DNA from 3 places in the Zoogloea sp. genome. Region 1 is predicted to be linked to each of the others. Evidence: predicted binding sites of a transcription regulator. Region 1 holds the regulator's gene; each other region holds the start of a gene.
The links. The regulator sigma-54, encoded in region 1, starts transcription at its own class of promoters, with help from an activator protein. The targets are predictions, from matches to a motif close to TGGCACGCTTNCTGCTNA.

Region 1 (10,577 bases):
CCAGTTCCGACTTGCCGGCCCCGGAGTCGCCGGTGATGAACACCCCGAGGCCCAGCACGTCCATCAGTACCCCGTGCAGCGCGACTCGTTCGGCCAGCTGGCGCGAAAGATAGTTACGCAGGAGGTCGATGACGTTCGCGGAGGGTAGCGGGCTGGCGAAGAGGGCAATGTCCTCGTTCGCGCAGAGGGTGCGGATGATGCTCGGGATCTCTTCGTCGTCGGCCACGATGAGGGCCGGCGGGGCGTAGGAGAGGATTTCCCGAACGTGGTGGATGACCTTCTCGCGGGTCTGGCGGCGGGCCCAGGCGAGCTCGGAGGAGCCGAGGATCTGCAGGCGGTCCGGGTGGATCAGGTTGAGGTGGCCGACCATGTCGGCAGGCCAGATACGGTCTTCCGAGACCGAAATGCGGGTCGCCAGGCTGCCGCAGATGTGGCGCAGCCGCAGGCGCTCCAGGTTGTCGTCAAACAGCCGGCTGACCGTCGTCTGACGCATGGCTGCCCCATTGGGCGAAAAGGGCATGGGCAGCCTGTGCATCGGCTGCGCTCATCAGTTGCTCGCGGAAATTGCGGTCGCTAAACATCTGGGCTAGCTCGGACAGCAGCTGGAGGTGGTGCTCGTTGGCCTGTTCGGGAACCAGCAGCACGAACAGCATCGAGACGGGGCGTCCGTCGGGGGCGTCGAAGGGGACAGGGTCGGCGAGGCGGATGAAGGCTCCCAGCGCTTCCTTGAGGCCCTTGATGCGGCCGTGGGGAATGGCGATGCCCTGGCCAAGGCCGGTGGAGCCGAGCTTCTCGCGGGCAAACAGGCTGTCAAAGACGGTGCTGCGGCCGATGCCGTGGTTGTTCTCGAACAGCAGGCCGGCTTGCTCGAAAGCACGCTTCTTGCTGCTCGCCTCGAGTCCGACGACCACATTGGTCGGCGGCAAAAGTTTGGCGATGAGGTTCATGCGAGGACTCTCCCGTGTGCGGAGCGGGCCGACACAGGTTGCCGGTGAAAGGCGATTCAGGAAGATCCGGAGGCGAGGGCCGCCGGGGCCGTTGTGTCAATTGGGGCGCATTATAGCCACAACGGTCCCGGGGAAAAGCGTATTACTTAGCGCCGGGAATCAGGACTCGGCGAGGTGCTGCTTCAGGGAGTCGTGACCGTGGTCGCTGGTCTTGTCCTTGTACTTCAGGACCTGACGGTCGAGCTTGTCGATCAGCCCGTCGATGGCTGCGTACATGTCGGCATCTTCGTTCTCGACGTAGATGTCCTTGCCGCGCACGTGCACGGTGACTTCGGCCTTCTGACGCAGCTTTTCCACCGAGAGGATCACGCCGACGCTGGTGACGTTGTCGAAGTGGCGGATTACGCGATCGAGCTTGGTCGTGACGTACTCGCGGATGGCCGGCGTAACTTCGACGTGATGCCCCGTGATGTTGAGGTTCATGGTTGCTACCTTTCTGTCAGATGGTTTTGCGCAGACTGACCGGCGGAATATCGAGGGACTCGCGGTATTTTGCAATTGTCCGACGTGCCACGACGATACCCTGCTGGCCCAACAACTCGGCAATCTTCGCGTCGGACAAGGGCTTCTTCTTGTCTTCCGCCCCCACGAGCTGGCGAATCAGCGCCCGAATCGCCGTCGAGGAAGCAGCCCCACCGCTGTCGGTGGCAACGTGACTGCCGAAAAAATACTTGAATTCGAAAATGCCCCGCGGCGTGGCCATGTACTTTTGGGTGGTCACTCGCGAAACGGTGGATTCGTGTAGATCCAGCTGTTCGGCAATTTCCCGCAGGGTAAGCGGACGCATTGCCACATCGCCATAATCGAAGAACTGGCGCTGGCGGTCAACGATCGCTTGCGAAACTCGCTGGATGGTGTCGAAACGCTGCTGCACGTTCTTGATCAGCCAGCGCGCTTCCTGCAGGTGGCTCGACAGGGAGCCGCTGGCGCCGCGGTTGTCGCGCAGGATCTGGGCGTACAGCTGGTTGATGCGCAGGCGCGGCATCGCATCCGGGTTGAGGCTGACGACCCAGTTGCTGCGCTGCTTGCGGACCACCACGTCGGGTACCACGTAGCGAGTATCGGCCTGGGAGAACTGGGCGCCGGGGCGCGGGTTGAGGCCGAGGATCAGGGCATGCGCCTCGCGCAGGGTGTCGTCGCTGCAGCGCAGTGCGCGCTTGATCTTCAGGAAGTCGCGGGCGGCCAACAGTTCGAGATGTTCGCTGACGATGGCGATGGCGAGGTCGCGGGCTTCGCTGGTGGGCAGGGTGTGCAGTTGCAGGGCCAGGCACTGGCCCACGTCTTGGGCGCCAATGCCGGCTGGGTCAAGGCTCTGGATCTGGCGGAGAGCGATCTTGAGGTCGTCGAGCTCGATTTCCAGTTCGGGCGGGAGCAGCGGCAGCAGATCGGCCAAGTCCTGGCTGAGGTAGCCGTCGTCGTCGAGTGCCTCGATGAGGAAACGCACCAGGGCCCGGTCCCGGTCGGACAGGGGCGTGAGAGCGACCTGGGCGTCGAGGTGGTCGCGCAGGGACGGCACGGCAGCCTGGAATTCCTGAAAGTCGGTCTCGTCGTCGTCGTCGCGTTGTCCGCCGCTGCCAGCCGCAGCCCATTCGCCAGCTTCGCCGCCGTTGTCGAAATCGTGATCCGGCTCGCGTTCCCGCTCAGCCTCGCGGGATTGCTCCTGCTCGCGTTCGTGGGCGGCCTCGCTGCCGGCCGGCGCCAGCGGGCCGGGTGCCTCGACGCGGCTCGAGCCGAGGTCACCCTCGGGCTCTTCCCGCTCGAGCATGGGGTTCTCCAGGAGGATCTTCTCGATCTCCTGGTTGAGTTCGAGGGTCGACAGCTGCAGCAGCTTGATGGATTGCTGCAGCTGGGGCGTCAGCGCGAGATGCTGGGAGAGTTTGAGCTGGAGGCTGGGCTTCATGAGTCGTATCGGGCCTCAGAGCCTGAAGTGCTCGCCAAGGTACACCTGGCGGACCTGTTCGTTATGAACGATCTCGTCCGGGCGGCCACTGGCCAGCACTTCGCCGGCGTTGATGATGAAGGCACGGTCGCAGATGCCAAGGGTTTCACGGACGTTGTGGTCGGTGATCAACACACCGATCCCCTTGTCCTTCAGGAAGCGGATGATCTTCTGGATGTCGATGACGGCGATCGGATCGACGCCGGCGAAGGGTTCATCCAGCAGGATCAGGCGTGGGTCAGTGGCCAGCGCGCGGGCGATTTCGCAGCGCCGGCGTTCGCCGCCGGACAGGGAGATCGCAGTGCTGTCGCGCAGGTGATCGATGCCCAGTTCGTTCAGCAGCTCGTCGAGGCGGCTGGCGATCTGCGGCTTGGAAAGGTTCTGCAGCTCAAGTACAGCCTGGATGTTCTCGGCTACCGTCAGCTTGCGGAAGACGCTCATCTCCTGCGGCAGGTAGGACAGCCCGAGGCGCGCGCGCTGGTGGATGGGCCGATGGGTCAGCACCTCGTCGTCGAGGGTGATCTCGCCGCCGTCGGCGGCCACCAGGCCGACGATCATGTAGAAGCAGGTGGTCTTGCCTGCGCCATTGGGGCCGAGCAAACCCACTACCTCGCCGCTGCCGACGTTGAAGGAAACGTCGTGAACGACCGTGCGGGCCTTGTACTTCTTGCGCAGGTTGCTGACTTTAAGCAGGCTCATCGCCGGGTTGTTCTTTCAGGACTCTACGAATGATTTCGGTGGAAAAGCCGCGACCTTGAAGAAATCTCGCCTGCCGTGCCCATTCTCGCGCGTCTGCGGGCGGCGTGGCGAACTTTCGGCGGTGGATGTCGCGCGCGCGTTCGAGTTCGCTGTCTGTGGTGTTTTCCTCGATTGCGTCGCCGATCAGTTCGGCGGACACGCCACGGCGGCTCAGTTCCAGTTTCAGGCGGGCGGCGCCGAAGCGGCTGGCCTTCGCGCGCACATAGGCATCGGCGAAGCGGGCGTCGGACAGCAGGCCAAGGTCCACGAGGCGGTCGAGCTCGGCATCGACCTCCTCGGGGCTGCCGAGTGCGCCGAGCTTACGTGCCAGCTCCATGCGGGAGTGCTCCCGTTGGGCCAGGCAGCGCAGCGCGCGCTCATGCAGGTTCATCGCCATCAGGCCGGCTCTCCGGACGCCCCGGGCTTCAGGCGGCCGCCTGGCCGGCGGAGCTGATCACCGCCATTTCGGGCAGACCAACCGCCACGCGGATCTTGTTCTCGATTTCGCGGGCGATGTGCGGGTTGCTCTTCAGGAACTCGCGGGCATTGTCCTTGCCTTGGCCGATCTTCTCGCCGTTGTAGGCGTACCAGGCGCCGGACTTGTCGATGAACTTGTGCTGGACGCCCAGATCGATGATCTCGCCCTCGCGGGAGGTGCCTTCACCGTACAGGATGTCGAACAGGGTCTCGCGGAACGGCGGGGCGACCTTGTTCTTGACGACCTTGACCTTGGTCTCGGAGCCGATTACCTCGTCGTTCTTCTTGATGGTGCCGATGCGGCGGATGTCCATGCGCACGGACGCATAGAACTTGAGCGCGTTCCCGCCGGTGGTGGTTTCCGGGCTGCCGAACATCACACCGATCTTCATCCGGATCTGGTTGATGAAGATCACCAGCGTGTTGGTGCGCTTGATGTTGGCGGTGAGCTTGCGCAGGGCCTGGGACATCAGACGGGCTTGCAGGCCAGGCAGCTGGTCGCCCATCTCGCCTTCGATTTCGGCCTTTGGGGTGAGGGCGGCGACGGAGTCGATGATGACCACGTCCACGCCGCCGGAACGCACCAGCATGTCGGCGATCTCGAGGGCCTGTTCGCCGGTGTCCGGCTGGGAGATCAGCAGGTCGCCGATATTGACGCCGAGCTTCTGGGCGTAGGTGACGTCCAGCGCGTGTTCGGCGTCGATGAAGGCGGCGGTGCCGCCGAGCTTCTGCATTTCAGCGACGACCTGCAGGGTCAACGTGGTCTTGCCGGAGGATTCGGGACCATAGATTTCGACAACCCGGCCACGGGGCAAACCGCCGATGCCGAGGGCGATGTCGAGGCCCAGGGAGCCGGTGGAAACAGTCTGGATGTCATGCTCTACCTCGCCGTCGCCGAGGCGCATGATCGAGCCCTTGCCGAACTGCTTTTCGATCTGCGAAAGGGCAGCGGCGAGGGCCTTAGCCTTGTTGTCATCCATTTGTCTTGATCCTTGTGATAAGGGTTTTGGAGATTATGGCACAGAGTTTGCGTAGGAGTGGACGCAGGTGCCGCAGCAAATTTTCACCACGAGGCATGTGGCGATGCTGTTATTTTATACAGTCACTGGCGGGCGTCCAGCGAAATTGCTCAGCAATATCGCAAACCGTATGCCGGTTGACTTTTTTGTGCTGTGCGCGCCAGCGTCGGAGATCTTCAGCGGTAGCGGCGGAGCAGCTCTTCGAGGGCGAAGATGACGGCCTGGCGGCGCACCGCTTCACGGTCGCCGTCGAAGTGGCAGGTGGCAGTCTGGGCTGCTTCGCCAGTGCGGACCCAGCCGAAACAGACCGTGCCGACGGGTTTTTCCGGCGAGCCACCGGTGGGGCCGGCGACACCCGAGATCGACAGGGCCAGGTCGGCCTCCGAACGCTCCAGCGTGCCGCGGGCCATTGCTGCGGTGGTCTGCTCACTGACTGCGCCATAGCGCGCCAGGGTCATCGGTGAGACGCCGAGCAGCGCACATTTGGCATCGTTGGAGTAGGTGATGAAGCCGCAGTCGAACCAGGCCGAACTGCCGGCCGTGGCGGTGACCACTTCGGCGACCCAGCCGCCGGTACAGGATTCGGCGCTGGCCAGCCGCCAGCCCTTGGCCTGCAGGTGCTCACCGACGAGGCGGGACAGGGTTTCCAGTTGAGCTTCCATCAGCCGATGATCCTCATCAGGATGGCCAGCACCAGCAGCGAATAGCCGGCGGCCAGCAGGTCGTCGAGCATTACGCCGAAGCCGCCGCGAGTGCGCTCGTCCACCCAACGGATTGGTGGCGGCTTGACGATGTCGAAAAAGCGGAAGGTCACGAAGGCGGCGGCCTGCCAGGCCAGTGTGGCGGGAGTCAGCCACAGTACCAGCCAGATCGCGACGATCTCGTCCCACACGATGCTGCCGTGGTCGGCCACGCCGAGGGCCCGGCCGGTGCGTTCGCAGGCCAGGATACCGAACAGGAAGCAGGCTACAAGCAGCGCGGCGAACATCGGGTCGGACAGCGGTGCCGACACGAAGGGAAACAGCAGCCAGCCGGCCAGCGTGCCGAAGGTGCCGGGGGCTTTCGGCGCGAGGCCGGAGCCGAAGCCGAGGGCAACGAAATGGGCTGGGTCGGAAACCAGGAAGCGCGGCGTGGGTTTCATGCGTCGCGGCCGAAATGGTCGTAGCCGCTGGCTGTTACCGGCCGCAACTGGCCGTCGCGGGCGAGCAGCGAAACCTGTTCGGCCTGTGTGGTGATCCGGCCGATGCGGTGCAGTGGTAACTGCAGGCGCTGCGAAATGGCTTCTATGTCGCTGCGGTGCTCGGTGGGTGCGGTGAATAGCAGTTCGTAGTCATCGCCGCCGGCGGTGCAGGCGGAGAACGCCCGTTGCGCATCGCCGCAGGCGGCGTTCAGCGCGGCGACCGGCAGTGTGGCCTCGTGGATCTCTGCGCCGACGCGGGACAGTTCAAGGATGTGGTTCAGGTCGCCGAACAGGCCGTCGGAGACGTCCAGCATAGCGCTGGCCAGACCGCGCAGGGCCAGGCCGAGAGCGACCCGGGGTTGTGGCCGCTGCAAGGCAGCCAGGCAGTCGTTGCGATGGGTCTCGGCCAGTTGGATCTGACCGCGCAGTTCGGCCAGTCCGAGGGCTGCACGGCCTGGTGCGCCGGAGACCCACAAGTCGTCACCGGGGCGAGCGCCGGAGCGGGTGATCGCGGTGCCGGTGGGGACTTCACCGAAAATGGTTGGGCACAGGTTGAGCGGCCCGCGCGTGGTGTCGCCGCCGATCGCGTCGATGCCGAATGCCTCACAGCAGGCGAAGAAACCGCGTGCAAATGCTTCAATCCAGGCTTCATCGGCGCTCGGCAGGCTGGCTGCGAGGACCACCCAGCGCGGCTCTGCACCCATCGCAGCGATGTCGGAGACATTCACCGCGAGGGTCTTCCAGCCAAGGTCTTCCGGATTGGTGTCGGCGAAGAAGTGCGTGCCGGCCACCAGCATGTCGGTGGAGATGGCCAGCTGCATGCCGGCCCGGGGCCGGATCAGCGCCGCGTCGTCGCCCACCGCCAGGTCGGTGTGGCGGGCGGGACGGGTGAAGTGCCGGCGGATCAGGGCGAATTCGGAAGGCATCGCGCAGGGACGGTCCGGCGGCGGGCCGGATCAGTTCGACTGGTCTTTGTTGCGGGGGGCGCGACGCTGCTGGGCGTTGGCTTCCACCTCGTCGGCCCGCACGCGGGCGGCGAGCTTGTCGAGCACGCCATTGACGAACTTGTGGCCGTCGGTGCCGCCGTAACCCTTGGCCAGCTCGATGGCCTCGTTGATGATCACGCGGTACGGCGTTTCAGGACGATGCACCAGCTCGAAGGTGGCCATCAGCAGGATGCCGCGCTCGATCGGCGACAGCTCGTTGAGGGGGCGCTCGATGTAGGGTGCGAATGCCACCTGCAGGTCGGGCGCGTTGCCGATGGTGCCGCGCAAGAGGCCCAGGAAGAGGTCGCGGTCGCACTTGTCGAAACCGCCCACTTCGCCCATCTGGCTTTCGATGGAGGTCAACGAGGACTGGCTCAGCAGCCACTGGTAGATGCCTTGCAGCGCGAATTCGCGGGCGCGGCGGCGGGGGGATTTGTTCGGGGTGTTCATGCCAGAGCCTTCAGCAGACGGGCCATCTCGACGGCGGCCTGGGCGCAGTCGGCGCCCTTCACCTGCATGCGAGCCAGGGCCTGGTCGTCGTCCTCGGTGGTGAGGATGCCGTTGGCGATGGGCACGCCGGTGTCTAGGGTGACACGGGTGAGGCCGGCGCCCTGCTCGTTGGAGACCAGTTCGAAGTGGTAGGTCTCGCCGCGGATCACCGCGCCGAGGGCCACCAGCGCGTCGTAGCGGCCGCTCTTGGCCATGACCTGCAGGGTCAGCGGGGCTTCGAGGGCGCCCGGTACGGTGGCGATGGTGATCGCATCGGGGGCGACGCCAAGGCGCAGCAACTCGGCGGTACAGGAAGACAGCAGGCCTTCGCATACGTCGATGTTGAAGCGGCACATGACGATGCCGACGCGGAGGCCCTGGCCGTCGAGGTTCGGGGCGATTTCGGGGATGTTGTCGTAACGGGGCATGGATTTACCTGAAAGGAGGATTCGTGGGCCGGTGGGCTCAGGCTTCGGGCGCGACGTGGCCGACGACGGTCAGGCCGAAACCGGCCATGCTCGGGATCTTGCGCGGGCTGGCCAGCAGCTTCATCTTGCCGACCTTGAGTTCGCGCAGGATCTGGGCGCCGATGCCGAATAGGCGCGGGTCCCACTTCTGGGCCGGCTTGGCGGCGGCGGGGTCGCCGGACAGTTGGGCGAGCAGCTCCTGGCCGCTCTGCGGGCGGTACAGCAGCACCATCACGCCGTTGCCGTGCTCGGTGATGCGCTTGAAGGCGGCGTCCACCGGGAAGCTGTGGCGGCCGCTGGAGGTGTCGAGGAAGTCCAGTACCGACACCGGCTCATGGACGCGGACGAGGGTCTCGACGTCTGCGTTGATGTCGCCGTACACCATCGCCAGGTGGACATCGCCGGAGGTCTTGTCCTCGAAGGCACACAGGCGGAACGGCCCGTGGGCGGTGTCGACGGTCTTCTCGCTGACCTTCTCGACCAGCTTCTCGGTGCGCGCGCGGTATTCGATGAGGTCGCGGATCGCGCCGATCTTGAGGCCGTGTTCCTTGGCGAACTCGATGAGCTCGGGCAGGCGGGCCATGGTGCCGTCGTCGTTCATGATCTCGCAGATCACTGACGCCGGCTCCAGCCCGGCGATGGCGGCCAGGTCGCAGCCAGCCTCGGTGTGGCCGGCGCGGATCAGCACGCCGCCCGGCTTGGCCATGATCGGGAAGATGTGACCCGGCTGCACGATGTCGGAGGGCTTGGCGTGGCGGGCCACCGCGGCCTGCACGGTGCGCGCCCGGTCGGCGGCGGAGATGCCGGTGGTGACCCCTTCCGCGGCCTCGATCGACACCGTGAAGGCGGTGCTGAACTGGCTGCGGTTGTCCCGCGCCATGTGGTTGATGCCGAGCTGGCGGCAGCGCGCCTCGGTGAGCGTCAGGCAGATCAGGCCGCGGGCATGCTTGGCCATGAAGTTGATGGCTTCCGGCGTGATGTACTCGGCTGCGATGACAATGTCGCCTTCGTTCTCGCGGTCTTCCTCGTCCACGAGGATGACCATCTTGCCGGCCTTGATGTCGGCGATGATGTCTTGAATCGGGGCCAGTGCGCTCATGCGGAAGCTCCTTCGTCGCTGTTGCGCCAGGCCTGCATGCGCTCCACGTAGCGGGCGATGAGGTCGATTTCCAGGTTCACCTTCACGCCGGCGGCGAGGCGCTTGAGGGTGGTGACCTGCACAGTGTGCGGGATCAGGTTGATCGAGAATTCGCGGCCGTCGACGCGGTTCACCGTGAGGCTCACGCCGTCGATCGTCACCGAGCCCTTCTTGGCGATGTAGCCGGCGAGGGCGGCCGGGGCGCGGATGACCAGTTCATGGCTTTCGCCGATCGGCGCGAACTTGACCACTTCGCCGATGCCGTCCACGTGGCCGGTGACCAGGTGGCCGCCGAGGCGGTCGGCCAGGCGCAGGGCCTTCTCGAGGTTCACTTCGCCGGGCTCGGCGAGGCCGACCGTACAGTTGAGGGTTTCGCGGGACACGTCGAAGTGGACGGTATTGCCTTCGCGGGCAATCACCGTGAGGCACACGCCGTTGTTGGCGATGCTGTCACCGAGCTGGACGTCGTCCAGGTCGAGGGTGCCGACGTCCACGGCGAGACGTACGCCGTCTTCAAGGGGCGACACGCTCAGGATGCGGCCGGTAGCGGCAACGATTCCGGAGAACATGGGTTGGGGGCTTAGAGAGGGGAAAACGCGATTCTAGGCGATTTCGGCGCGGGACTGGCGCTTTGTGCGGACGGCGAAAGGCTCGCTTTCGATCCGTGGAGGCGAATTCATTGGCCCTTGGAGTCTGCTCCTGGAGGGGCGGGCGAATGAATTCGCCCGCACAAAAAACCGGGCCACCGGACTGGGCCACGACATATGGCCAAAGGATTGCCGCTGCAAAAGAAAGCCCCCACCAAGGAGGCTGAGGCCTTGGTGGGGGCTGGCCTGTCAGGAGATCAAAGAATCTCGGCGATGTGGTCGCGCTCCTTCAGTTCCTCCTCGAACTGGCAGATTTCGCGGCCCAGCGCGTTGCGTGCCGAGACCATGCCGACCGGACGGCCGTTGTCGACCACTGGCACATGGCGGAAGCCGCCTTCGAACATCATGTGCAGGGCATGGTCGAGCAGCTTGTCGGGCGTGGCGGTCTGCAGATTCACCGACATCACTTCGGACAGCAGCGTCTTGTCCGGATCGAGGCCCTTGGCCACCACCCGGTTCAGGACGTCGCGTTCGGTGAACAGGCCGCTCA
Region 2 (10,577 bases), on a different contig from region 1:
GGGCATGGCGAAGGCCAAGGGTGAAGGTCGTGGCCGCGGCCGCCGGCCGGCGGCACCCTGAACGACGGCCAGAGGGCACGCATGGATAGCATCAGTCTTATCGGGATCACCCTTGCCCTGGCGGCAATTCTCATTGGCCAGGTGCTGGAGGGGGGGCATGTTGGGTCGCTGATCCAGCCCACGGCCTTCATGATCGTCATCGGCGGCACCCTCGGGGCTGTCATGCTGCAAAGCTCACTGCAGGTATTCCGGACCGGCGTGCGGATGATCCGCTGGGTCTTCGTTCCGCCGGCGCTCAACCATGCCGAGCTGATCGCCCAGATCGTCGAGTGGAGTCACGTGGCCCGCAAGGAAGGCTTGTTGTCCCTGGAGGCGCAGATCCCTGCGCTGGAGGACCCCTTCATCCAGAAGGGCCTGCAGCTGCTGGTCGATGGGGTCGAGCCCGAGCGCTTGCGCGAAGTGCTGGAGGTGGACATCGATACCTGGGAAGCCCAGATGAAGCAGGGGGCCAAGGTCTGGGAGGCGGCCGGCGGTTACGCACCGACGATAGGCATCCTGGGGGCGGTGATGGGCCTGATCCACGTGATGGAGAACCTGTCCGATCCGTCCCGTCTCGGCTCGGGGATCGCGGTCGCCTTCGTGGCAACGATCTACGGGGTCGGCTCGGCCAACCTGATCTTCCTGCCGGTCTCGAAGAAGCTGATGGCCGTTATTGGTACGCTGGTCTCCATGCGCGAGATGCTGCTCGACGGACTGGTCGGGATCGCCAATGGTGACAACCCGCGCATCATCGAACGCCGGCTCAGCGGCTACGTGGGATAGACCATGGCGCGGCGCAGGAAGGGCGAGGAGGAGCACGAGAACCACGAGCGCTGGTTGGTTTCCTACGCCGATTTCATCACCCTGCTGTTCGCCTTTTTCGTCGTGATGTATTCCCTGTCGTCGCTCAACGAGGGCAAGTACCGGATCATGTCCGATTCGGTGGTGAACGCCTTCCGGAATATCGCCAACAGCGAAAATCCGCGCATCGTCTCGAACCCGATCCAGTCGATCCGCCCGAGCACCACGCCACCGCCCAACGCCGCGGGCGAGACCGACGAGGCGCGCCGTTCGAAGGCTGAGCGGGTACGCAACATGGCAGAGGAAATCCGAAAGGTGCTGGCCCCGCTGGTAGCTGATGGCCAGGTGCGGGTTACCGAGGGTGCCTTCGGCATCACCGTCGAGATCAACGCCAGCGTCCTCTTTGCGCCGGGCTACGCCCAGCTCGGGCCCGAGGCGGTGCGGGCGCTGCGCGCGGTGGCTCAGGTGCTGGCCGCCGCCGAGTTTCCGATCACCGTGGAAGGGCATACCGATGTGACGCCGATCGCGACGGCGATGTTTCCGTCCAACTGGGAGCTGTCTGCGGTACGAGCCTCCAGCGTGGTGCGGCTGTTCGTCGAGAGTGGTGTACTGCCTTCCCGTCTGACTGCGGCCGGGTATGGCGATCAGCGTCCAGTGGCGGACAACGCTACGCCGGATGGGCGCGCCCGCAATCGACGGGTGACCATCCTGATCGAATCGCGGGTGGCCGAGCCGGAGCCAAACAAGCCAGTCAGGGCGTCGGGGGTGGCGGACTCCATCCTGCCGCAGAACGCTACCCCTCCGCAGCCAGCTGCAGCGCCGGGGGCTGTGGCACCGGAGGCCGTTGCCGGCGGGGGCCGGCGCTGAACGGATCGGGTGACCAGGGGTGGCGCTCAGGCCGAACCGAGATGGCGGCCGCCGCCAGTGGGGCGTGATTGGCCGTCCTGGCCGTAGATCTGAGGGTGCTCGGCAGCTGAGAGGAGCGTGGTGAGGGCCTGCTGGTTGTTTTGCAGGCGGTCTCGGATCAACTGGCCATTGACGCGATTGCGCTCTTTCGCTTCTGTGGCCAGGGCGATCACCTCGTCCCAGCTCGTCAGCGCGTCCGGCAGGCTGCCAAGGGCGAGCCGGATGTTCTCATTGCTGACCCGGGCGCCGACCCGCGCAAACATCACCGTCCGGTCGTCCGACAGGCGCTGCAGTGCGCGATACAGCGCAGTCTTCTCTTCCGCGAGGGTGGTCAGGGTGTCGATCTTGCCGGCTATCAGCAAGGCCTCTTCCTGCTGCAGCAAGGCGATGAATTTCTGCAGGCCGTCACGTTCCTCGCCGATCAGCACGGCAAGGCGGTGAACGAAGGTCTGATCGACGGTGGCCATGCTCTATCAGGCGCGTCCGGTCTGGGAGGCCAGCATCTGGCGCACGCTTTCGATCAGCCCGTCGGCAACCTTGCCGGTATCCACCTTAAAGCGTCCCTCGCTCATGGCTTGCTTGATTTCGTCGACCTTTGCGCTGTCCACGACGGGGGTGCCGGCAATGGTTTCTTCCATCTGTTGCAGTCGCGACGACAGGGAGGAAATCTCGACCTTGTCGGTGTCGCCGCTGTTCGCCTGGGTTCGGGGCGTGTCTTTGGTCGCGCGGGTTCGCCCGTCGTTGGACGGCAGGCCACCGGTCGCTTTGACTGAGTTTTCAATCTTCACGGTCTTGTCCTTTCTTCCAGAATTCGTCTCGGTCTACGACTCGTCGGAGCAAAACTTTAACCTGAACGAGTGGCATGAGTGCGAATGTCATGGCGTGATGATCTCGACGAATCCGCCATTGCGGGCCACGCCGCGCACGACCTGGCCGGTGCTCAGCCGGACCTGCGCGCCTTGGCCGTCGGAGGCCGTGCTGAGGGCGGTGCCGTCGTTGGCGACCTGGAAGCCGGGGCCGCGCGAAATGACCTTCACCGGCTGTCCCTGGACGACGGCCGGCGGCAGGCGCAGGTTGCTGGCGGCCAGCGGCTTGCCGGCGGCAAGGGAGATGCGGGCGGCATGGCCCACGGCCTGGGATGGGTCGGTCAGCACGTCCGCCGCCTGGGCGCTCAGTTCGCCGATTTCGCGGCGGAGGTCGTCGGGCCCGACGATCTGGCCAGCCATCAAAGGGATCGCCGTTACCAGATAGACGCCCCGTACGCGGACCTCGGCAGGAACGTAGGCGGACCAAGCACTCGGTGCGAGGCAGCGCACGCCGACAGTCAGGCGGCCCCACTGTCGGCTCCCGGGGGGCAGGAAGGCCTCCAACTGGACGCAGGGGGGCAGCACGTTGTCGGCGGCGAAGTCGCCCACCTGGACGCTGACCTCGCCCGGCAGGCTGCGGCTCTGGATGTTGAGGAAACGTGCGACCTCGGCGCGTACCGGGGCCGGATCCTGGCGGGCGCTGGCCGGCGGTGGCGCGATGAGCAGAACGGGCAGGGCCAGTGCGGGGATTAAACGGAGCAGGGCGGACTTCATTGGCTGAGGGATTGGACGGATGTCCTCATTCGACCACGTCGGCCGGAAGAGTGCGAAAAATCCGCAGATCTTTTCCGGTGCAGTGGGGCGGCAGGCGTTAGTTGCCGGTTCGAGCGGCAAAGTTTGCCGTTGCGACCGGAGGGGAGTGCGCGCCATTCAAATTGAAGAAGGATTCACCGCTTGTTTGAGCCATCAAAGGGGGGCTTCACGGCGTAGAGTGCTTGGCACGGAAGCTGCATTGAAATGCACGAAAACCGTGGTGCCCTGAGTGACAGACAGTGTATCGGCACCGACGGAAACGAACTTTAGGGGTGAATCGAATGGCTGATCGACTGGACAACGCATTGCGCTTTCATCAGACGGCGTTGAACGTGCGGGCTTATCGCCAGCAGGTGATCGCATCCAACATCGCCAATGCCGATACGCCCAACTACAAGGCACGTGATATCGATTTCCGGGAGGCGCTGAACGGCGCGCTGGGAGGCAAGTCTAGTGGGCTGCCGATGGCTACGACCTCGGCCCGTCACCTGGCGGGCAGCGGGGAGCAGGGGCTGGATGGCAACCTCAAGTACCGGACGGAAGAGCAGGGCGCCATTGATGGCAACACGGTCAGCATGGATGTGGAGCGCAGCGCCTTTGCCGAAAATTCCGTCCAGTACCAGGCCAGCGTGACTTTCATCAACGGCCTGCTGCGCTCCATGCAGCAAGCTATCCAGGGTCAGTAAGGAGAACGTTCGTGAGCATGCTCAATGTCTTCCACGTGGCTGGCAGTGCGCTCACCGCGCAGTCCCTGCGTCTCAATACGACAGCCAGCAACCTGGCCAACGCCGACAGCATCACCTCCAGCAATGGCCAGCCGTACAAGGCCAAGCAGGTCGTGTTCGCGGCGACGCCGATGGCGGGCCCAGGCGCCCAGGGCGTGCGCGTAACCCAGGTCGTGGAGAGCGCCGCGCCGATGCGAATGACCTACGATCCGAAGAGCCCGGCGGCCAATGCGGAAGGTTATGTAGCGCTCCCAAATGTGAATGTCGTCGAAGAAATGACCAACATGATCTCCGCTTCCAGGGCCTACCAGACCAATGCGGAAGTGATGGGGACCGCAAAGTCCCTGATGGAAAAAACATTGACCATCGGTCAGTAAGCGTAACGGAGCACGATGATGAGTACCGTCAATTCCACGACCTCGACTACCGCTGCCGATGTGCTGGCCGGGCTGCAGAAGTCCTCGAAGGCCACCAGCAAGACCGACGATGCGCAGACCCGTTTCCTGAAGCTGCTCACCGAACAGCTCAAGAACCAGGATCCGCTCAATCCGACCGACAACGCGCAGATGACGTCGCAACTGGCACAGATCAGCACGGTGAATGGCATCGACAAGCTCAACGCGACGCTGACCTCCCTGCTCGATCAGTCCCAGTCCAGCGATGCCCTGCAGGCTGCAGCGCTGGTGGGCAAGGGCGTAATGGTCTCCGGCAACACCCTGGCCCTGTCGAGCAGCAAGGCCTATGGTGGTTTCGAGGTCGCCAGCGCTGCCGACAAGGTGACGGTCACGATCAAGGATGCCAATGGTATCGAGGTTCGCAAGATGGAGCTCGGCGCGGTCGACGAGGCGGGCGTCTATAACTTTGCGTGGGATGGCAAGACCAACAATGGCGCCGTTGCGGCCGACGGGAAGTACACGGTCAGCGTGAGCGCGACCCGCGGTGATACCGACGTGAAGCCGACCGCGCTGACCCTGACCACGGTGAACAGCGTGCTGCGCTCCAGCACCGGTAGCGTGTCGCTGGACGTGGGGTCGGGCGGGACCGTCGCCCTGTCCGACATCAAGCAGATTCTGTAAGCGGAGACGAAAATGGGATTCCAACAAGGTTTGAGTGGCCTTTCGATTGCGTCCAAGGCCCTCGATGCGATCAGCAACAACGTGTCCAACTCCGGGACCGTCGGCTATAAGCAGGCCGTTGCCCAGTTCTCCGACGTGTTTGCGGCTTCCTTGGCCAGTGGTGCGACCCAGGTTGGTATCGGCGCCCAGGTCGCCAAGGTGGCCCAGCAATTCGGGCAGGGCAACATCACGACCAGTACCAATGGCCTCGATCTGGCGATCAATGGCCAGGGCTTCTTCCGGATGAGCAACGATGGTGCGATCACCTACAGCCGGAATGGTCAGTTTCAGACCGACAAGAACGGCTACATCGTGAATTCCCAGGGCTTGCGTCTGACCGGCAAGGTGGCGGACGCGAACGGTGTCCTGACCGGTGCGACCGGCGACCTCAAGCTCAATCTCAGCGACGCCAAGCCCCAGGCGACCAGCAGCGCCGGCTATAACGTGAACCTTGATTCCCGTTCCGCCACGCCGACCTCCCTCACCGCTGCGTCGGGCAAGAGCGCGGCCATCGCCTCGTTGACTGGTGCGACTCCGTCCTTTACGTTGGCGGCGACCGATAAGCTGACTTTCCAACTCGACGGTGAAACCGGCTCGACGGTGGTGACCATGCCGGCCGGGACCTATACCGACGTGGGTTCTCTGGCTGCGGCGATCCAGACGGCCATCGACCAGAGCGCGCTCAAGGGGCGCATCAAGGTGGCGGGTGACAGCACCCCGGCCCTCACTTTCACGTCGGCGCGGACCGGTCGCCTGTCCGGCATCACCGTCACCGGCACGCCGGCCACGCTGCTGCCCACGACGACGACAGCGGGCAGCAATGCCAACTTCAGCATCAATGACCCGAGCAGCTACACCAGTTCGACTTCGCAGACTGTGTATGACTCCCTCGGCAATCCGCACACCCAGTCCCTGTACTTCGTAAAGACCGCCCAGGCCAATACCTGGGACGTGTACAGCAGCCTGGACGGCTTGCCGCCGCAGATCAATGCGGATGCCAAGGCGCTGAATCCGACCACCACTGAAAACCGCTGGATGTCGGTCAGCTTCGACAGCAATGGGGTGTTCCAGAGCACCAGCCTTTACCAGAAGGATCCGGCCAATCCGACGCAGATGGCCTATGTGCAGAGTCCGAGTTCCAAGGTCCAGGTCGCCTACGACATCACCACCGGTGCCACCACCCAGCTGACCTTCGACGTCGATCTGAATGGCACGACCCAGTTCGGCAACAGCTACGGCATCAACCAGCTGACCCAGGACGGTTTCACCACCGGCAAGCTGTCCGGCCTGAGCGTCAGTGCCGACGGTACGGTGCTGGGCAACTTCAGCAATGGCCAGTCGCGGGTCATGGGGCAGGTGTTCCTGGTCAGTTTCCAGAACCCCAACGGCCTCAAGTCTGTCGGCGGCAACCAGTGGGTGTCCACCAACGACTCCGGTCCGGAGCAGCCCAATGCCCCGGGTACCGGCGTGCTGGGTGTGATCCAGTCCGGCGCCCTGGAAGACTCCAACGTGGACCTCACCGCAGAACTGGTCAACATGATCACCCAGCAGCGCGCTTATCAGGCCAACGCCCAGTCCATCAAGACCCAGGACCAGGTCTTGCAGACCCTGGTCAACCTGCGTTGATGAGTTGAGCGGGGCAAGCCATGGACCGTCTGATCTACACCGCCATGACCGGCGCCTCCTCCACGATGGGGCAGGAGGCGTCCGTTTCCCACAATCTGGCCAACGCCACCAGTACCGGTTTCAAGGCGGAGTTGCACCGCCTGCGCGCGGTGCCGGTGCAGAACGCGCAACTGCCGACTCGTGCTTTTGTGGTGGACGCCAGCGTATCGGACGACCTTTCCGCAGGAACCCTGCAGAGCACCGGGCGCGGATTGGACATGGCGGTCCAGGGCAAGGGCTGGTTTGCCGTCCAGTTGCCGGACGGCAGCGAAGCCTATACCCGCAATGGCAGCTTCGAAGTCAGCCCCAACGGCATCCTGCAGACCCGCAACGGATTGCCGGTCCTCGGCAACGGGGGGCCGATCACCATTCCGCCGGACGTGGAAGTGCAACTGGGCGCCGACGGTACGCTGTCCACGGTGCAGCGCTCGGGTTCGCGCAACAACACCAGCGCGGTGGACCAACTGAAGCTGGTCAATCCGCCAGAGCAGGATCTGCAGCGCGGCGCAGACGGCCTGTTCCGCCTGGCAAATGGTGCCCAGGCACCGGCAGATCCTGCCGTCAAGGTTGCCGCCGGTTACCTGGAAGGCAGTAACGTGAACGTCGTCGAGCAGATGGTCTCGATGATTTCCCTGTCCCGCCAGTACGAAATGCAGACCAAGATGCTGAGCACCGCCCAGGAAATGGACCGCTCTGCCACCCAGCTCCTGGCGAAGAGCTGAGCGGCGCCGGGCGGGGCGGAATAGGCGGGGCTTTCCCTGTCTGCTCCGGAGCTGGAACACCTCTTGCTCAGTCTAGTATCGAATCCACTGCGGCGGTCGATCCTGTCGCCGCAGTAACCAGATACCCAGGAGCCCGCCATGCTCATTCGTTCCCTCTCGACTGCCGCCACCGGCCTCGAAGCCCAGCAGACCCAGCTGGACGTCATCGCCAACAACCTTGCCAACGTTTCGACCAACGGCTTCAAGCGTTCGCGGGCGGTCTTCGAGGATCTGCTGTACCAGAACCTGCGTCAGCCGGGAGCCCAGTCCACCCAGCAGACGACGATTCCGTCGGGCTTGCAACTCGGCGTCGGGGTGCGGCCGATTGCCACCGAGCGCAACCACACCCAGGGAACGCTGACCCTGACCGGCAACGCGCTGGACGTGGCGATCAACGGCGAGGGCTTCTTCCAGATCCTGCTGCCGGACGGCACCACGGCCTATACCCGGGATGGCGCCTTCCAGAAGGACGCCAACGGGCAGGTCGTAACCTCCAGCGGCTACCCGCTGCAGCCCGCCATCACGATCCCCTCGAATGCCCTGTCCCTGACCATCGGCAAGGATGGCGTGGTGTCGGTGACACTGCCCAACCAGACTGCGCCGTCCCAGATTGGCAACATCCAGGTGGCCAGTTTCGTCAATCCAGGCGGCCTGCAGAGCATCGGCGAAAACCTTTTCCTGGAAACCGCTGCCAGCGGCACGCCCAATCCGAACACGCCGGGCACCAACGGCGTCGGTGTGCTCAACCAGACCTACGTGGAATCCTCCAACGTGAACGTCGCCGAGGAACTGGTGCTGATGATCCAGACCCAGCGCGCCTACGAACTCAATTCGAAGGCGATCTCCACGTCCGACGCGATGCTCGGCAAGCTGACCTCCCTGTAAGTCCTGCACCGCGGAGATTGATCGTGTCCCTGTCTCGTCCCCTTTCCGTGCTGCTGCTGGCTGGGCTGAGCGGTTGCGCCGCCCTGCAGAGCACCCCGCCGACAGCCGTCCATCAACCGATGACCATCCGTCCGGAAGCGCGTCCGGCCCAGGCCTCCCAGGGCGGCTCCATCTTCCAGCCGAGCTTTTCGCGCCCGCTGTTCGAGGACCGGCGAGCCCGCTTCGTCGGCGACGTGATCACCATCAACCTGGTCGAGCAGACCGCAGCGAGCAAGAAGTCGTCGGCCAATGCGGAGCGCAATGCCAGCCTCAGCGCCTCGCTGTCCGGCCTCGCCAAGGTGCCGCTGGCCGGTGCCCTCAACGGGCTCGGCGCAACCGCCTCGGATGCCAGCAAGTTCGGCGGCAAGGGCGATGCGGCGGCCAACAATGCCTTCACCGGCACGATCACCACGACGGTCATCGAGGTGCTCTCCAACGGCAACCTGCTGGTGTCCGGCGAGAAGCAGATCGCCATCAACCAGGGCAATGAATTCATCCGTTTCTCCGGCATCGTCAATCCGGTGAACGTGACCGGCGCCAATACCGTGCAATCCACCCAGGTGGCCGATGCGCGCATCGAGTACCGGGCCAACGGCTATATCGACGAAACCGAGAACATGGGCTGGCTGCAACGTTTCTTCGTGAACGTGATGCCTTTCTGAGGGGCTTGAACGATGTCTTCCTTCTCCCGTCTGTGCCTGGCCCTTGCCGCGGTGGCGAGCCTGGCCGTGGGCGTTCCGGCCCAGGCCGAGCGCCTGAAGGATCTGGCCTCTATCGGCGGTGTGCGGCAGAACCAGCTGGTCGGTTATGGCCTGGTGGTCGGTCTCGATGGCTCGGGCGATCAGACCACCCAGACGCCCTTCACGGTGCAGAGCATCATCAACATGCTCGGCAACCTGGGCGTCACGTTGCCGCCTGGGCAGTCCCTGCAGCTCAAGAACGTGGCGGCGGTGATGGTCACCGCCAGCCTGCCCCCCTTCGCGCGGCCAGGGCAGCAGATCGACGTGACGGTCTCGTCGATGGGCAATGCGCGCTCGCTGAAGGGCGGAACCCTCGTGATGACGCCGCTGAAGGGGGCAGACGGGCAGATTTACGCGATGGCCCAGGGCAGCCTGGCGGTGAGCGGAGCCAGCGGTTCGGCGGGCGGCGCGAAAGTGACCGTCAACCACCTGTCAGCCGGGCGCATCCCGGGCGGGGCGACGGTCGAGCGGGCGGTGGCCAGTCCGGTGGGGCAGGGGGATTCGGTCTTTGTCGAGCTCAATGAAGCCGACTTTGGCACTGCCCAGAATGTGGTCGATGCGATCAACCGCGTTGCCCCCGGTGCCGCTCAGGCCATCGACGGTCGTCAGATCCAGGTGCTTGCGCCGGAAGATCCCAACCGGCGGGTGGCCTTCCTTGGCCGCCTCGAGAACCTCGACGTGACGCCGGCGGTGCAGGCGGCCAAGGTGATCGTCAATTCGCGTACCGGTTCGGTGGTTATGAACCAGAAGGTCGCCCTGCAGAATTGCGCGGTTGCGCACGGCAGTCTGACCGTCACGGTCAATAACGATCAGCAAGTGAGCCAGCCGAACCCGCTGGCCGGCGGTCAGACCGCGGTCACCAACAAGGGTTCGGTGGATATCAAGCAGGAAGGCGGCACCCTTTTCAACATCAAGGCCGGCACCAACCTGGCCGATGTGGTCAAGGCTCTCAACGCGGTGGGCGCCAACCCCCTCGAACTGATCGCCATCCTGCAGGCAATGAAGGCCAGCGGGGCCTTGCGCGCCGAGCTTGAGGTGATCTGATGGCCGACTTCAGCCAGATCAACGCCCTCGACCCGAATGCGCTGTCCGGCCTGAAGCGCTTGTCGAAGGACAATTCGCCGGAGGCCATCAAGGAGGCGTCCCGCCAGTTTGAAGCGCTGTTCGTGCAGCAGGTCATGAAGTCGATGCGCGATGCGACGCCCAAGGGCGGCATGTTCGACAGCGAAGAGACGCGCATGTACCAGTCCCTGCTCGACCAGCAGATGTCCATGCAACTGTC
Region 3 (10,577 bases), on a different contig from region 1:
GCTGCCCGGCGTTACTGGATCAAGGGCGGTAAGCCACCGTCGATATTTCAGTACTTGGCCCTGGGTATCGTCGTCCAGCTTTCTCAGCTCGCCGCATTTACCCAGATTCCCGAGCGGATAGGTTTTACGTTTATACAGCAGGCCTGGTGGGTTCTGCTGCTATTTTATCCTCCGGCAACCATGCTTTTGTGCCTGATATTCCGTGATCAGGAGCAAAGGATGGAGAGCCAGCGAGCCTTGCAGGCGGCACAGGAGGCCGTCATGCGGGAGCGATCCATGCTGCGCACGCTGATCGATACGCTCCCAGACTTGGTCTGGCTCAAGGACGGCGGCGGTGTGTACATGGCTTGCAATCATCGTTTCGAGCTTTTTTTCGGGGCACCAGAACGAGATATCGTCGGTAAGACTGATTATGACTTCGTCGAGAAATCCCAGGCGGACGCCTTTCGTAATAATGATCTTGCTGCGCTTAAGAATAACGGAGCTTCAAAAAATGAAGAGAAAATAAGTTTTGCGTCGGACCAGCACGAGGAAACTCTAATGGTCACAAAAATTCCAATGAGGGATGAGAAAGGTGAGCTGATCGGAATTCTGGGTATTGGACATGACGTTACGCAAAGCCGGGTCGCCAAGCAGGCGCTGGAGAACAGCGAAAAGCAGCTGAGATTCGTTCTAGAGGGCTCCGAGTTAGGTTTCTGGGACTGGGACATCCAGACCGGGGCGGTGTTCCGGAACGAACGGTGGGCAAGGATGCTCGGATATGAGCCTGGGGAGATTCGTCAGTCTGCGCAGCAATGGACGGACTTCGTCTTTCCCGATGATCGGGACAGGGCGTGGGAGTCCATCAATGCGGTGCTTCAAGGGCGTTCAAGTATGCATCGCTTGGAGTACCGTATGTTGCGGAAGGATGGTTCGGTAATCTGGATTCTGGATCAGGCCAGCGTGATGCAGCGTGACCCGGAAGGGAAACCAACACGCATGTGTGGCACCCATACGGACATATCCGAGATCAAGGCTGCTCAAGCGGAACTTATACGACATCGTCTGCACCTGGAGGAGCTGGTTGGCGAGCGCACGCGTGAGTTGATGCTTGCCAAGGAGGCTGCGGAGGCCGCGAACGTGGCCAAGAGTGCCTTCCTCGCGAACATGAGCCACGAAATCCGGACTCCACTCAATGCCATCACCGGAATGGCCTATCTGCTCAGGCAATCGGGCCTGTCGCCGATGCAAATCGACCGCCTCGACAAGATTGAGGCGGCAGGACATCACCTCCTCGATATCATCAATTCCATTCTCGACATTTCCAAGATTGAGGCAGGCAAGTTAGTCCTGGAAAATCTGCCGATTGACCTTCACTCGATTCTGAAGAGTATTTTCACGATGCTGGAGGAGCGCGCGCGTCACAAAGGTTTGGCCATCACCATGGAGATTGAGGCGGATGATGATCGGCTCATGGGTGACCCAACACGACTTCAGCAGGCGTTGTTGAATTACGCGGCCAATGCCGTCAAGTTTACCCAGCGCGGCCGGATAGCGCTTCGCGTCAAGGAGGAAGCCAGAACAGACAAGTCAGTTACGCTCCTCTTCGAGGTCGAAGATACCGGTATCGGCATTTCATCCGCTGCACTGCCAAAGCTGTTCGAAATGTTTGAACAGGCGGATAACTCGACCACCCGGAAGTATGGCGGGACGGGGCTGGGGTTGGCGATTACGAGGAAGCTCGCCGAGCTGATGGGCGGCCAGGTGGGCGTGAGCAGTATTGAAGGAAAAGGCAGTCGGTTCTGGTTTACCGCGGAGCTTGCCAGAGCCGATCAGAAGTTCGGCACATCCCATGGGGAAAGCCGGGAAGAAGCCCCGTGCATCATTTCACGAGACCATTCAGGCAGACGCGTTCTTCTGGCAGAGGACGAGCCCGTTAACCAGGAGGTTGCATTAATGCTCCTTGAGGATGTCGGGCTTTCGGTTGACCTCGCAAAAGATGGTTTGGCTGCCTTGGACATGGCTGTCCGAACGCCCTATGCCCTTATCCTGATGGATGTGCAGATGCCGAATCTCGATGGTCTGAATGCCACGCGCAGGATAAGGCAGTTGCCGGGTCTGTCCGGCGTGCCGATTATCGCGATGACGGCGAATGTGTTCGCAGAGGACAAAGCTCGCTGCATTGAGGCGGGCATGAATGACTTCATTGCCAAACCCGTTCAACCCGATGCCCTATATCAGACCTTGCTCACCTGGCTAGCCAGGCCGTGATCCTCATTTCAATTGACTGGCCTAGTGATTGGAGGTCGTCCTTTTGCGCAACCAGCTCAGGATGGTTCCATACATCCGGTCCGGCTCCACGGGCTTGGCAATGAAGTCATTCATGCCGGCCTCAAAACAACGCTCGCTGTCCTCGCTGAAGGCGTTGGCGGTCATGGCGATGATCGGCAAGTCCCGGCCAACCGGCAGTTTGCGAATCTCGCGGGTTGCCTCCAGGCCGTCCATATTCGGCATCTGCATATCCATCAGGATCATCGCGTACTGACCGGGTGCTGCCGCCCGCATCTTGGCAATCGCTTCCAGACCATCGCTCGCAATGTCGATTTGAAGCCCGGCATCCGCCAGATTTTCCTGCGCCACCATCTGGTTGATTTCGTCATCCTCCACCAGCAGGATGAGGGTGCCGGCAAAGCTCTCGACGATCTCCTGGCAAGCGTCCTTGGCCGGTAGCGCCGACTGGACCAGCGCACTTTCATCGAGTTTTTCGAAGACCGCGGAGAACCAGAATGTACTGCCTTTGCCCAGTACGCTGGAGGCGCCCGCCTCACCGCACATCAGTTCCGCCAGCTTGCGAGTGATCACCAGGCCGAGGCCGGTACCGCCAAAGCGCTTCGACATGGATGAGTCCCCCTGCTCGAAGGCCGCGAATAGCTTGGGCAATTGGTCGGGAGCGATGCCGATACCGGTATCGATGACCTCGAAGCGAAGCTTGACCCGGGATTCCGATTCGCTCTCCTTCACGGTGCGTATCGTCACACTGCCTGAGTCGGTAAACTTGATGGCATTACCGACGAGATTGAGCAGGGCCTGCATGATTCGCATCGAGTCGCCATTGAGCGCGCGGGGCACCGGATCCGACTCGGTGTGCAGGGCGAGTCCTTTGGCGCTGGCGCTCTCCGAGAGCATGGAGACGACATGATTCGGAATTGGCCTGACATCCATCGGCTCTTCAAGGATCACTAGCTTGCCCGCCTCGATCTTGGAGAAATCGAGGATGTCGTTGATAAGGTGTAGCAAGTGCTTGCCGGAGGCATGGACCAATTCGAGTTTCTCGGTCGCCTCACTGTCCAGCTTCTTTTTCCGAAGTAGATGGGTTAGCCCGATGATGGCATTCAAGGGCGTACGGATTTCATGGCTCATGTTCGCCAGGAAGGCACTCTTGGCAACGTTGGCCGATTCAGCCATCAAGCGCGCCCGCTCCATTTCCGCCAGGTGATTGCGCTCGTCCGTAATGTCGTCCAATAATGAGAGGACCCCTTTGGAATGATCCGCAGGATCGACGGCAGTACCCGTCAGTCGGACCCAAAAGCGGCTGCCGTCCTTGCGCACCAGTTCCTGCTCGCGGGAATAATATTCACCTCGCCATATCTTCTCGTAAGGAGCGCCACCTGCGGCGCGGTAGGTTTCATCGTCGGGATACCAGATAGCTGTCATCTTGCCGATCATCTCGCCCATCGGCCAGCCGAACATTGCGTGCAAGCGACGGTTTCCGCGAACAATGACCCGGTCGATGATCAGCGCGATGCCGGAACTTGCCGAATCGACGATCGCTTCCAGCTGCTGAGTGCGCAGGGTGAGTTCGGCCGAACGAGCAGCAACCAGTGCCTCCAATTGATCATTAAGAGCTGCGGTCGCCGCCTCGGCCTTCTTGCGCCGACGATTCTGGATGGCCAGCGCCGCTGACAGGGTGGCGAGCACCGCGATAGCCAGCGCCCCACCAAGCACGGCAGACCGGTACTCGCTCCATAGCATGCGCGGGCGGTTCAGGAATACAGTATTTGCCGGCAACCTGGCGGGGTCGCCACCCCAGCGCTGGAGCTGGAGCCAGTCGAACATCGGCTCAGGCGGCACGATGGCCTCGGTATCATTGGGATCGATTCGGCGTGTACCGGAAAGCACTTCGAAGCCGATCTCCCCCACCCGCCGGGCAACCGATGTGGTGTTGACGACCGAACCGCCGGTCAGACCAACGCGAATGTGGGCATCGTACAGGGCCAATACAGGTTGATTGGCTCGTTTGGCGACTTCGGTAGCAACCTCCGCCGGAATGAAATTGCGTCCGGTCTTGTCCTTGTAATAGGTTCCGAGGAGAACGAGGGTATCGCCTGGCAGGTTGGAGATGCGTTGCAGGACTTCGTCATAGGATAGCCCGGCGGTATCCTCCACCTCGAGGTGTTCCGGCATGGTGGCGAGCGCAGCCTCTACCTGCGTCTGGAAGTCAGGTTGCTGTGTAGCCGTACCGCCAACCACGACCAAACGACGCGTGCGCGGAAAGATTTCAAGCCCATAGCGGACGGTTCCCGCGATATCCCACCTTCGGACGATGCTCAGGACGGGATGTTTCGGTCCGCGCCAACTGACCGCCGGATTGGAAAGCAGGCTGCCCAGTACCGGAATCTCTGGCGGTACGATGCCGTTGCCTTCCTGAGCAAGAAACTCCAGTGCCTCCTGGTTCTGCACAACGACAAGACCGACGTTGGCCTTGTCCACTTTCTCGCGCAACAATTCTGCCAATCTTGCCCGCCACAGCGGATCAAGGTTGCGGACGAGGTCGAGCATTTCGACGTAAATATTGTTGGCGCTCACCCCATTTTCTTTGAGGGTGGCAACGACGCCGGAGGTCAGCGTGTCGGTGACCGGGAGACCGTATTGCACCCCCGAGAGAATCAAAACGGACTTGCGCTGCGATCCGCGATCACCGGCTGCGTGCTTTAATCCTTGCTCACCACCAATTGGGGTGGCCCAAACGGCCATAGAGGTTAGAAGCAAGAATATGCCGAAGACAGGAGAACATAATGCTCTTGCAAAATGAAGAAAGCACCGGCGATTAAAAAATCGGCCCAAGCTTTCCATCAATCTCCCGGAAAAAAGCACCGGGCACTCCTTATTTCGTCCGAGCTCCCCCGAAAGAAAGGTTAATTTTCTTTTCGGATGCTGTGGAGCTGCGGAATGGAGCATTTCTTGATCTTGGCCCAAATTTTACATCTTCACTTTATGCACAATCTGCCTGCCAAGTCTAGATATTCCGGCTTATAGCAAGGTACAGCACCCTTACGCAGACTCATCCACATTGGTCCCCAGCGTGCCATCCGTCACCTTGGCGGAAGGCTGCGCAGCGGTTGTCTTGCTACCCTCCTCTTCCGACTCCTGCTTCTTGTGGGCGTGGAGCTAGGCGCGACGGTGTTGTTGGGCTAGTTGCCGGTATCCTTCTTGAGAAACGGGGCAATGACATCCATCGGCAGCGGGAAGACGACGGTAGTGTTTTTGTCGGCACCGATCACCGTGAGCGTTTCGAGGTAGCGCAGCTGGATGGCCTGCGGTTCCTGCGCCAGGATCCTGGCGGCCTGGAAGAGTTTTTCGGAGGCCTGCAGCTCGCCTTCGGCGTGGATCACCTTGGCGCGCCGCTCCCGCTCCGCTTCAGCCTGCCTGGCAATGGCGCGGACCATGGATTCCGTAAGGTCCACCTGCTTGATCTCGACGTTGGAGACCTTGATGCCCCAGGCGTCGGTTTGCGTGTCGAGGGCTTGCTGGATGTCCAGGTTCAGCCTTTCGCGCTCGGACAACATGTCGTCGAGCAGATGCTTGCCAAGCACTGAGCGCAGCATGGTCTGCGCGAGCTGGCTGGTGGCGTTCATAAAATCGACGACCTGGATGATCGCCTTTTGCGGGTCCACCACGCGGAAGTAGATCACGGCGCTGACCTTGACCGAGACGTTGTCCTTCGAGATCACGTCCTGGGTGGGCACTTCCAGCACGACGGTGCGCAGATCGACCCGCACGGCCTGCTGGATGCCGGGGATGATGATTACCAGCCCCGGCCCCTTCACCTGCTGGAAGCGGCCCAGGGTGAAGACGACGCCCCGCTCGTACTCGCGGAAGATACGAATGGCCGAGGCGAGGAAGAGGATTGCCGCGAGAATCAGAAACGGCGTGAAGAAGCCGATTTCAACTGCATCCCAAAACATTTGCTGCCTCCTGTTCCTGAAGATTGCGGAACACCCGGGAGAGGCATCCCGTACACCTAGACTACGCCGATCGGTGTGCTGGTGATACGTTCAGGGAGCAAAGAGCGCGGGGACTGCTGACGAACGTCGATCCGTTATGAGACTGCCCTTGTCCAAAGGCCACGCTTACAGGGTTCCGGCCACGGCGCTGGCCAGAAAAGCCTTGTCCTTAAGATCCCAGTCGACGATGTGCGTGCCCAGGTAGTTCTTGATGATCTCCTGTAGCAACCGCAGATCTACGCCGCTGCTCATGCAACTGCATAGCAAGTCAGCGACCAGTTCCTGGATCGCCATGTGCTCTCGCTGATGCTCGACCAAGCCAGGGCATCTGTTCAGTTCCAGGAGCATCTCTTCGTGCGCGAAATGGCTATTCAGCAGCGCGGCGAAGTCATTGAGGATCTCATGAATGTCCCGGTGAACGGGAGGATTGCCAGTGCTCGTTTGTACTGGCAGGCAATCACACAGCGCAAAAAGCTGCTGATGCTGCTTATCGATCTGAGCTCCATCTACCTGGAGGCGGTCATGCCATTCGAGCGACATCTTCAATCCATTCTTTTTCCTGAGACTTTACGCAAGGCTCATGAAATGGATATGAGGAAGATCACTTTTAATGGATTTTGACAACAAAAAAGGGACTGCCCAGCAATCTGAGCAGTCCCGTTCTCACTCCAACTACAGGAAGGCAACTGTATTTGATGGTTGTCTGTGTTGCGCCTCCTGCGGCTCCTCCATGTCGGCGGCGACTCTAGCACAAGAGTTCATGTAGGGGTTAATACTTACAATTTACCCACGCAGGACGAAAAAAAACCCAGGCGCTATGCGGGCCTGGGCTTAATCCACACCAAAGGAGGAGGGTGGAGGAGACAGCCGACAGAGTACCGTCAGAACAGTCAGACCGGATTTGATTGTTCTGATCGATCCATAAATTTTTTTGTTGATCGGCAGCCAGGATGGCGCAAGTACAGCGAGAACGCGGGGCAGGCGTCGGATGGCTAGCGCGATTTCTGCAACTGCCCATGCTCTAGGGAAGGCAGCGTGCCGAACAAGGCGCGGTAATCCCGCGCGAAGTTGCCGAAGTGCCAGAAGCCCCAGTGGGATGCGGCTTCGGAGACGGTGGCGCAGTGCCGGAGCATGGCGCGGACGCCGTTGAGGCGGACGATCTTGATGAAATCCAGCGGCGTGCAGTTCAGGCCGACCTGAAAGCAGTTCTGCAGCGTGCGGCGACTCACGTTGAGGGTGTCGCAGAGTTCCTGGATGCTCGGCGGTGTATCCGGCGTGCCGACGACGATGTCACGCACGTTCTTGATGAGCTTGAGGCGCTGGGCATTGCTCATGCGCACCGTCTCGGTATCGATGCGCGTCAGCATCGTATCGATGAAGGCGTTGGCGATGGACTGCCCGAGAGAGTGCAGCAGATAGTCGCTTTCGAGGGTCTGCGGGGCGCGTTCGGCCATCAGCGAAATGCCGGTGATGAAGCTGCGCAGGGAGGCGATGCTCTTTTCGTCCACCTTGACCAGTTGCGGTCTTTCGAGCACCTGGGCGACTTTTTCCGCTTCGGATCGGCTGAGTTGATCGAGCAGGTCGGAGGCCCGGATGACGATGCCCGACATGACCAGGCCTTCCGGCGACAAATATTCGAATCCGCCCTGCCCCGCAAAACAATGCAATGCCGCGGTGGACATGGATTCGCCGCAAAAATGGCCGTCACCCTCATACGCCAATGGCAAGCCGATGGCGACGATATCCGGCGGCATTGCACCGGTCTGGAAAAGCGTGCTGCTGGTCGTCTCGAAAAACAATTGGAGACCGGGAAAATCGAGCTCCTTGAATTCCCCTTTGAAGGCCCCTGCGGAAAGCTGCGAGTAATGCTGCTGCCAGCCCTTCAACTGGGCGGCCTGTTCTTCCAGATCCGACGTGCGGACGGAGCGGATGTGGTTCTCACTTTCCGCTGTTTTCTCTGAAAAGGGTAGCCGCGTAAGGGACGAATCGTTCATCTCGAATTCCTGGAAGCGGGAATACAGTATCACGATAAATAGCGGCGGCAAGAGGTGTCGCCGTCGGTCGCACACTTGCCGATTTTGGACAGCACGCGCCGCCTTGCGCTTGACGACGAACCGGCAGAGGTACGCCCAACAACGAAGATCCCCATTTAAATCAGCATCTTGAAGCTCTACTTCAGGTCTGCCGATTTGCGATAGCGGCGCATTGGGCGCTGACTTAACGTTACGGAAGGGACGCGGAAAGCGGTACGCAGTCCCCTATATCCATAACGAGGAGACAATGGTGATCAAGTTTCAAGGCTGCGGCCTGCGCGTTGCGCGCTATGCCGCATTGGGGATGGCTTCGGGTTTTCTTCTCAGCGCTCCGTCCTGGGCTGCCGAGCAATCCGGCGCCACGCCGGCGGCACCGGGCTATTCGATGACGGGCAATGTTTCCTTCAGCAACGATTACGTCTGGCGCGGCCTGAGCCAGACCTTCGGCGGGCCGGCACTGCAATTCGGCGTCGATCTCAAGCATGCCTCGGGCGTATATGCCGGCTTCTGGGCCTCCAATGTTTCGGAGAAATGGGTTCCGGGGGCCAATCTCGAAACGGACTATTACGTCGGCTACAAGACCGGGCTGGGCTCGCTGTTCACCCTCGATCTCAATATGCTCTACGTCTATTACCCGTGCGGCGATTACCGCAAGGCGCTGGACGGAAAGACCTTCACGTCTTCAAAGCCGAATACGCTGGAGCCCTCAATCGGGATCAGCTACGACTGGCTATCGGTGAAATACGGCCGCACGCTGACGCGCTTCTACGGCTGGAACGTCAATAATTCCGCGCCGGGCGTATTCTCGGCGGAAGACCCGCGGGCTGGCGTGACCGGATCAACCCGCGGCTCCCAATATGCCGAGCTGGGCGCGTCCTACGATGTGATGGAGTCGGTCAATGTGTCGCTGCAGCTCGGGCGGGAATGGATCGCCCACAGCACCGGCCTCAACTGGTCCTACGCGCGGATCGGCGTGAACAAGACGCTGGCCGACAACTGGAGCCTGGGGCTGTCCGTCTGGGCGACGACCCGGCCGGATGCGTTCAAGCACTACGCGGCGCTGACCGGCAGCGGTGACACCGACAGCGTCGCCCGGACCCGCGCAGTCGTCTCGATCGCCCGTGCGTTCTGACCCGAGGAGGAATGGCATCCATGGAACTTGAAAAGCACGGCAAGCACGTCGGCAGCGTGACGCACCATGAGCTCAGCAAGACCCTCGGCACCTGGCAGTTGTGGGGCATCGCGGTCGGGCTGGTGATCTCCGGCGAATATTTCGGGTGGAGCTACGGCTGGGCTGCGGCCGGCACGCTGGGCTTCTTCGTGACGGCGATCTTCATCGCCGCCATGTACGCCACCTTCATCTTCAGCTTTACCGAGCTGACCACCTCCATTCCCCATGCAGGCGGCCCCTTTGCGTATGCGCGCCATGCCTTCGGACCCTTCGGCGGCTACCTGGCCGGGACGGCGACGCTGGTCGAGTTCCTGTTCGCGCCGCCGGCCATCGCACTGGCGATCGGTGCCTACATGAACGTGCAGTTCCCGGGGCTGGACCCCAAGCATGTGGCGGTGGGCGCCTACCTCGTCTTCATGGGGCTCAACATCGTCGGCGTGCAGATCGCTGCCACCTTCGAGCTGGTCGTGACGCTGATGGCGATCTTCGAGCTGCTGGTGTTCATGGGCGTCGTCGCGCCGGGCTTCTCGATCAGCAACCTGATGAAGGGCGGCTGGGCCGGCCACGACACGTTCAGCATGGATGCGGTGCCGGGCATCTTCGCGGCGGTGCCGTTCGCGATCTGGTTCTTCCTGGCCATCGAAGGCGTCGCCATGGCGGCGGAAGAGGCGAAGGATCCGAAGCGCTCGATCCCCATCGCCTACACGACCGGGATCCTCACCCTCCTCGTGCTGGCCATCGGCGTGATGATCTTTGCGGGCGCCGCCGGCGACTGGACCCAGCTGTCGAACATCAACGACCCGCTGCCGAAGGCCATGAAGTACATCGTCGGCGAGAACAGCGGCTGGACTCACATGCTGGTGTGGCTGGGCATGTTCGGCCTGATTGCGTCCTTCCACGGCATCATCCTCGGCTATTCGCGGCAGATTTTCGCGCTGGCCCGTGCCAGCTACCTGCCGCAATGGTTCGCCGAGGTGCATCCGCGCTTCAAGACGCCGCACCGGGCGATCCTGTCCGGCGGCGTGGTCGGCATCGCGGCGATCTACAGTGACGAGCTGATCCAGTTCGGTGGCCAGACCCTGACCGCCAACATCGTGACCATGTCGGTGT

Region 2: a site for sigma-54 is predicted at 7,645-7,662, ahead of flgG (flagellar basal-body rod protein FlgG). Genes of this name have one in related genera too.
Region 3: a site for sigma-54 is predicted at 8,325-8,342, ahead of ACE3RX_RS12535 (TorF family putative porin). Genes of this name have one in related genera too.

The regions. Positions count from the first base shown of each region.
Region 1 is NZ_JAYSDK010000007.1:103,373-113,949, forward strand. Features, by position in the region: gene hprK (HPr(Ser) kinase/phosphatase) at 1-493, opposite strand, end outside; gene ptsN (PTS IIA-like nitrogen regulatory protein PtsN) at 462-947, opposite strand; gene hpf (ribosome hibernation-promoting factor, HPF/YfiA family) at 1,107-1,430, opposite strand; gene ACE3RX_RS06335 (RNA polymerase factor sigma-54) at 1,447-2,907, opposite strand; gene lptB (LPS export ABC transporter ATP-binding protein) at 2,923-3,645, opposite strand; gene recX (recombination regulator RecX) at 3,632-4,084, opposite strand; gene recA (recombinase RecA) at 4,110-5,141, opposite strand; gene pncC (nicotinamide-nucleotide amidase) at 5,357-5,842, opposite strand; gene ACE3RX_RS06360 (phosphatidylglycerophosphatase A) at 5,842-6,321, opposite strand; gene thiL (thiamine-phosphate kinase) at 6,318-7,286, opposite strand; gene nusB (transcription antitermination factor NusB) at 7,317-7,796, opposite strand; gene ribH (6,7-dimethyl-8-ribityllumazine synthase) at 7,793-8,263, opposite strand; gene ribBA (bifunctional 3,4-dihydroxy-2-butanone-4-phosphate synthase/GTP cyclohydrolase II) at 8,301-9,401, opposite strand; gene ACE3RX_RS06385 (riboflavin synthase) at 9,398-10,009, opposite strand; gene ACE3RX_RS06390 (cyclic nucleotide-binding/CBS domain-containing protein) at 10,285-10,577, opposite strand, start outside.
Region 2 is NZ_JAYSDK010000031.1:8,861-19,437, reverse strand. Features, by position in the region: gene ACE3RX_RS17330 (RNA polymerase sigma factor FliA) at 1-61, shown strand, start outside; gene ACE3RX_RS17325 (flagellar motor protein) at 82-822, shown strand; gene motD (flagellar motor protein MotD) at 826-1,707, shown strand; gene ACE3RX_RS17315 (flagella synthesis protein FlgN) at 1,734-2,213, opposite strand; gene flgM (flagellar biosynthesis anti-sigma factor FlgM) at 2,220-2,534, opposite strand; gene flgA (flagellar basal body P-ring formation chaperone FlgA) at 2,622-3,326, opposite strand; gene flgB (flagellar basal body rod protein FlgB) at 3,647-4,051, shown strand; gene flgC (flagellar basal body rod protein FlgC) at 4,063-4,467, shown strand; gene ACE3RX_RS17290 (flagellar hook assembly protein FlgD) at 4,486-5,166, shown strand; gene ACE3RX_RS17285 (flagellar hook protein FlgE) at 5,179-6,831, shown strand; gene flgF (flagellar basal-body rod protein FlgF) at 6,852-7,592, shown strand; gene flgG (flagellar basal-body rod protein FlgG) at 7,731-8,516, shown strand; gene ACE3RX_RS17270 (flagellar basal body L-ring protein FlgH) at 8,540-9,217, shown strand; gene ACE3RX_RS17265 (flagellar basal body P-ring protein FlgI) at 9,230-10,339, shown strand; gene flgJ (flagellar assembly peptidoglycan hydrolase FlgJ) at 10,339-10,577, shown strand, end outside.
Region 3 is NZ_JAYSDK010000018.1:71,805-82,381, reverse strand. Features, by position in the region: gene ACE3RX_RS12565 (ATP-binding protein) at 1-2,250, shown strand, start outside; gene ACE3RX_RS12560 (response regulator) at 2,272-5,217, opposite strand; gene ACE3RX_RS12555 (slipin family protein) at 5,451-6,224, opposite strand; gene ACE3RX_RS12550 (bacteriohemerythrin) at 6,390-6,803, opposite strand; gene ACE3RX_RS12545 (helix-turn-helix domain-containing protein) at 7,256-7,945, opposite strand; gene ACE3RX_RS12540 (hypothetical protein) at 7,961-8,224, shown strand; gene ACE3RX_RS12535 (TorF family putative porin) at 8,547-9,428, shown strand; gene eat (ethanolamine permease) at 9,449-10,577, shown strand, end outside.